Linked DNA regions of Thioclava sp. GXIMD2076. Each later gene encodes a partner of the first gene's protein in a complex. Links are inferred from orthologs where the notes say so. Each region holds a gene or a part of one and is shown in the gene's direction. Other genes may lie near its edges.

Region 1 (3,100 bases):
CCATGCGGAAGGCGGGCTGAGCTTCCCAACGACCAAAGGCGCTGCACTCAAGCCTTTCGGGGTGGATCTGGCCCTGAAAGGTGTGACGCTCGATGACCAGATCTGGCGGATGCTGGACCCGCAGGGCAAGCTGCCCCATGATCCGGCGCAGCTGGAGCTGAAGCTTTCGGGCCATGCCAAGGTCAATCAGGACCTCTTCGACGAGAATTTCGGCCAGCTGCCGGTCTCGCCGGGCGAATTGCGCGATCTCAATCTCGATCTGCTGCATCTCAATGCGGTGGGTCTCGACCTGACGGGCAATGGTGCGGTGACCTTCGATGGCGGTTCTGCAATGCCGTGGCCTGTGGGTAAGGTGCATCTGGCGCTGAGCGGGGCCAAGGGTCTGATGGGCAAACTGACCGAGATGGGGCTTCTACCGCAGGATCAGGCAATGTTTGCCCAGATGATTCTCGGGCTATATGCAAGATCAACCGGCGACGATGCGATGGAGACCGATCTGGAATTCACCCAAGACGGGCATATTCTGGCAAACGGCCAAACTATCCAGTAAGAGCAATCAAACTCGTGTGAGTCGCCCGGCCCGCGCCGGGCGTCTTGCCATCTGACGGAAGGAGATCCCATGTCTGGTACCGATCTTAGCGATCTGACAGCCCGGCTTCTGGACGCGGCCAAGAAGGCCGGTGCGGAAGCTGCGGATGCAATGGCGGTGGATGGCACGGCCGTGTCCATCGACGTGCGGCAGGGAGCTCTGGAACAGGCCGAGCGCGCCGAGGGCGTGGAGATCGGTCTGCGCGTGCTGATCGGCGGGCGTCAGGCCTGCGTGTCGGCCTCCGATATTTCCGACCGGACCATTGGTGATATGGCCGAGCGCGCCGTCACTATGGCCCGTATCGCGCCCGAAGATCCCTATGCAGGGCTTGCCGACCCCTCGCAGCTGGCGCGTGACTGGGATCTGGCGGTGCTCGAGCTGAACGATCCAACCGAAGACCCGAGCGCGCAGGCGCTGGAAGAGGATGCGCTGCGTCTGGAGGCTGCGGCCTTGGGCGTGGAAGGGATCACTCAGGTCTCGGCGGCTTCGGCCTCCTTCACCCGTCAGCGAGTCGAGCTGGCCGCGAGCAATGGCTTCTCGGGCGGCTATGCGCGCTCTTCGCGTGGGCTTTCGGGCGTGGCGATCTCGGGTGAGGGCCTGAAGATGGAGCGTGATTACGCAGGTGAAAGCCGCATCTTCCAATCCGATCTGCCGAGCCCTGAAGAGGTTGGCCGTCTGGCCGCAGAACGCACTGTGGCCCGCCAGAACCCGCGCCGTCCGAAAACCGGAGCCTATCCGGTAATGATCGACGAGCGGGTGTCGTCGAGCCTGATCTCGCATCTACTCTCGGCGGTAAACGGTTCCTCTGTGGCGCGCGGGTCGTCATGGTTGCGAAATGCGATGGGCGAGCAGGTCCTGCCCGAGGGGATGTCGCTTCTCGAGGACCCGCATCGCGTGCGTGTGCAGGGCTCGCGTCCGTTCGATGCAGAAGGTCTGCCGACCGCCAAGCGGGTGATCGTCGAGAACGGGATCCTGAAAAGCTGGACGCTGGATCTGGCGACCGCACGTAAACTGGGGCTGGAAAGCACCGGCAATGCCTCCCGCGGTCTGTCTTCGGCGCCGGGGCCGGCGGCGGGCAATATCGCCCTGACCCAAGGAACGAAATCCCAAAGCGAGCTTTTGGCCGAGATGGGCACCGGACTTCTGGTGACCTCGTTCATTGGCGCGACGATCAACCCCAATACGGGCGATTATTCGCGCGGGGCCAGCGGGTTCTGGGTCGAGAACGGGCAGATCGTCTATCCGGTGAATGAATGCACCATCGCGGGTAATTTGCGCGATATGCTGAGGGGGCTTGTGGCCGCGAATGACGCACGCACCCATCTGAGCCATGTGGTGCCGTCGCTTCTGGTCGAGGGGTTGACGCTTGCCGGTGAGTAACTATCGACACGATTTGCAACTGTTGGAAAGTGTCGCCCGCGAGGCGGGGGATCTGTCGCTGAAATACTGGAAGCAGTCGCCCGAGGCGTGGAACAAGCCTGCCGATGCGGGCCCTGTCTCCGAGGCCGATCTGGCGGTGAACGACTTCCTCGAAGCGCGGTTGCGGGGCGCGCGGCCTGATTACGGCTGGCTTTCGGAAGAAAGCGTGGACAGCACCGAGCGGCTTGAAAACGAACGTGTTTTTATCATCGATCCGATTGATGGCACACGGGCATTCCTCAATGAGGATCCGGGCTTCGGACAGGCGATTGCGGTGGTCGAGAACGGGCGCGTGGTGGCGGGCGTGGTGCATATGCCGGCCCTTGCGCTGACCTATACCGCGACAGCCGATGGCCCCGCGCTTCTCAACGGGACGCCGATCCGGCCCAGCAACGCGACGCGGATCCGCGGCGCGACCGTGCTGACCTCGAAATTCAGCGATGATCCGGGGATCTGGCTGAACGGGTTCCCGGGCTACAAGCGCTCTTTGCGGCCGTCGATGGCATGGCGGCTCTGTCTGGTGGCCGAAGGCCGGTTCGATGCGACGATTTCCATGCGGAAATCCTGGGAATGGGACGTGGCCGCGGCCAGTCTGATTGCCGAGCGGGCAGGGGTCACCGTGACCAACCGTCTGGGCGAGCCCTTCGGGTTCAACCGCCCTGAATGTCAGGAAGACGGGCTGGTTGTTGCGCCGCCCGAGCTGCATGCGGATTTCATGGCACAGCTGCGGAACTGACATCCTATAAAACTTTAATAAAAGTCGCTGGTTACCAATTGCTAACGATTTCGGCCTAGCGTCCCACAAAGCAAGAATTGCGTTTGCGGGGCGAATCCCATGGTTGAATTCCGGCGGCTGGTGGCTGTCTTTTTACTCGGTCTCCTCGGGCTCTCGTCCGGGGCTTTTGCGGAGGATGCGCCGCTCTCGGCATTGCGTGCCGATCTGATGTCGGTCTGGAACGATCCGGCATCCTCGGATGACCCCGATGCATTGCCGGATCTTCCGCAGATGCCGGAGATCGCGCAGCTTCCCGATGGCAGCGTGCTGCGGGCCGACAGGCAGGCGGAAGAGCCTCCCGAGCCCCGGATCAATAC
Region 2 (3,186 bases), 560 kb from region 1 along the record:
GAACATCGCCACTGATTCGACCGATACGCTGCCCGTCGCGACAGCCCAGCCGATCATCGGGGGGAAGGCCCCCGCCGCGCCACCGATCACGATATTCTGCGGCGTCGAGCGTTTGAGCCACATCGTATAGACGATGACGTAGAAAAAGATGGTGAAGGCCAGAAACAGCCCCGCGAAGATATTCGACGCAAGCGCCAGCATCACGCAGGAGATCACCGAGAGCGCCAGGCCAAAGCCCAGAGCCTCGGTCTCGCTGACGCGGCCAGCAGGGATCGGGCGGCTTTGCGTGCGCTTCATGATGCGATCGATATCGGCATCATACCACATATTCAGCGCGCCCGAGGCACCACCACCCAAGGCAATGAAAAGAATGGAGATAAAGCCAACCAGCGGATGCACAGGCAGAGGAGCTACCACAAGTCCCACAAAGGCGGTGAACACTACCAGCGACATCACGCGCGGCTTCAAGAGAGCCACGAAATCGTTGAACTGCGCGTCCTGTCCTTGCGGTTTTACATAGCCGATATCGCTCATCCGTGCCTTCCGGTTCGTCTTTGCCATCTGTCGCGCGGCTGCGCGGCACAAAACCTGTCCAGCTCCTGCCCACGGCATCCCGACCTGTCACGTTTCCGACAAGAGCCGAGAGCTACGAGGTGCCCCGATGCGGCAAAAGCCAAGCCCAATCCGCCTCTGAAAGCGAAATCGCGCAGGGGCCGGATACACCTATTATTGATATTACGCCACATCTTTACATAGTGTGAGCGTTCAAATTTGCTGCTGATGAGCGCGTGCGGCCCAGCGTCCTGTCTTCAAAACTTGTAACGGTGGGCCGGACGCGACATATCCATAGGCAGACCCGCGCGCGCCCGTGCCGCGCGAATAGGAAAGGATACCGCATGAGCGAGACCCGCTTTGCCCCGTTCGAAACCCAGCTGGATGAAGAGCGCGCGCTTGCCGTCTTGCGAGAGGCGACGGCGGGCGCCGATGATGGCGAGCTGTTTCTGGAACGCCGTCGTTCCGAGGCGCTCGTCTTCGACGATGGCCGTGTGAAAAATGCAAGTTACGACGCCTCGGAGGGCTTCGGCCTGCGCGCTGTGCGCGGCGAGGTCTCGGGCTATGCCCATTCGACCGAGCTGACCGAAAGCGCGCTCAAACGCGCCGCCGAGACCGCACGTCTGGCCGTTGGCTCCGGTGGCGGCACGATGGCGCCCCCGCCGCAGGGCACCAATCTGCGGCTTTACACCGATAACGATCCGATGACGGACGCGACCTTTGCCGCCAAGATCGACATCCTCAAGGAGATCGATGCCTTCGCCCGTGATCTCGATCCGCGCGTGGTGCAGGTCTCGGCCTCGATGGCGGCCTCGCTGCAGGAGGTCTTCATCCTGCGCCCCGAAGGCGGGCTGGTGTCGGATATCCGTCCGATGGCGCGGATCAATGTCTCGGTGATCGTGGAGGAAAACGGTCGCCGCGAGTCGGGTAATCATGGCGGCGGTGGCCGCTACGGTCTGGCAGGGCTGATCACACCCGACACATGGCAGCCCGCCGTGCGCGAGGCGCTGCGCATCGCACTGGTCAATCTGCGCGCCGAGGCTGCGCCTGCGGGGCAGATGGATGTAGTGCTGGGTCCGGGTTGGCCGGGTGTCCTCTTGCACGAGGCCGTGGGCCACGGGCTGGAGGGCGATTTCAACCGCAAGAAATCCTCGGCCTTTGCCGGTCTGATGGGGCAACAGGTGGCCGCCAAGGGCGTGACCGTTCTGGATGATGGCACCATCCCCGACCGTCGCGGCTCGATCACCATCGACGACGAGGGCACGCCTTCGGGCAGGAATGTGCTGATCGAGGACGGTATTCTGGTGGGCTATATGCAGGACCGCCAGAATGCGCGCCTGATGGGGGTCATGCCCACCGGCAATGGCCGCCGCGAGAGCTTTGCCCATTGCCCCATGCCGCGCATGACCAATACCTATATGATGGGCGGCGATACCGATCCGGCCTCCATTCTGACCGATCTGAAAGACGGAATCTATGCCGTGGGCTTTGGCGGCGGTCAGGTGGACATCACCAATGGCAAGTTCGTGTTCAACTGCACCGAAGCCTACCGTGTGAAGAACGGTGTTGTGGGCGCGCCGGTAAAAGGGGCCACGCTGGTCGGTGACGGCCCGACCGCGATGCAGAAGATTCGCGCCATCGGCAATGATATGGCACTCGATCCGGGTGTCGGGAATTGCGGCAAGCAAGGTCAATGGGTGCCCGTAGGCGTCGGCCAACCCAGTCTGATGATCGGCGGGCTGACGGTTGGCGGCTCGGCTGCATCCTGACCTTGGGGCACTCGTTTCCTTGGTATGACAACAGGATAGCCGCCTCTCGGGGCGGCTTTTTCTATCGAAAGATCAAATAAATTTTTAGCAAAATTCCAGCGATGCCGGATTCGGTAACCTTTCGTTAATCTTAACGCAGCAATCTGGTTTTGCGATAGAGGCGGAGGACCGGATGAAAACAGGCTTGTTTTCTTACCCCACCCCCTTCACCCCACCCACCACGGAAGAAAATGAACTGCTGGTGCTCCGCCTCTTTCGCTCGCGTCGTATCGGGGCCACGACCTTTCACCGGATCATTGCCGAACACGGATCGGTCGCGGCGGCCTTTGAGGCCCTGCCCGAGATTGCCCGTTCTGCCGGTGTGACCGATTATTCTCCTTGTAGCGAGGCCGCCGCTCTGGCGGAACTGAACGCGGGCCGGAAGGCGGGCGCGCGCCTCCTTTGTTTCGGCGCGCCCGATTACCCGCAGGCGCTCTACGATCTTCCGGATGCGCCTCCTGTCCTGTGGGCAATGGGCGATCTCGGGTTACTCAAACGCCCTGCACTGGCCTTTGTCGGCGCCCGCAGCGCCTCGTCTCTCGGGCGGCGGATGGCGGAAGGTCTGGCCCGCGAGGCGGGCGAGGCAGGCTATGTGGTGGTCTCGGGACTGGCCCGCGGGATCGATGCCGAGGCGCATAGGGCGGCGCTCACCACCGGCACGATCGGTGTGCAGGGCGGCGGGATCGATGTCGTCTATCCCAAAGAGAACAAAGCGCTGCATGCGGATCTTGCCGCGCAGGGGCTGCGACTTTCGGAAAATCCTGTCGGGATGCCGCCGCAGGCCCGCCATTTCCCGCAACGCAACCGCATCATTTCCGGTCTCGCG

The links. Proteins that work in one complex are often made in the same cells at the same time.
Region 2: the proteins of WDB91_RS03475 (region 1) and tldD are in contact, whole or in part, in a solved structure (PDB 5NJ9), measured with the Escherichia coli proteins. The link is inferred for Thioclava sp. GXIMD2076 from one-to-one orthologs.

The regions. Positions count from the first base shown.
Region 1 is NZ_CP149932.1:702,072-705,171, reverse strand. The notes cover bases 1-2,794. They hold WDB91_RS03475 (TldD/PmbA family protein), read left to right. Parts: upstream 1-619; coding sequence 620-1,969; downstream 1,970-2,794. Other genes in these bases: WDB91_RS03470 (3'(2'),5'-bisphosphate nucleotidase CysQ), read left to right, coding at 1,983-2,744; WDB91_RS03480 (DUF2125 domain-containing protein), read left to right, coding at 1-550. Outside these bases: WDB91_RS03465 (hypothetical protein), read left to right, coding at 2,844-3,100.
Region 2 is NZ_CP149932.1:1,258,978-1,262,163, reverse strand. Bases 229-3,108 are described here. They hold tldD (metalloprotease TldD), read left to right. Parts: upstream 229-896; coding sequence 897-2,321; downstream 2,322-3,108. Other genes in these bases: dprA (DNA-processing protein DprA), read left to right, coding at 2,563-3,108; cyoE (heme o synthase), read right to left, coding at 229-534. Also shown: more of cyoE, read right to left, coding at 1-228; more of dprA, read left to right, coding at 3,109-3,186. UniProt on the Escherichia coli protein: Metalloprotease involved in CcdA degradation. Suppresses the inhibitory activity of the carbon storage regulator (CsrA).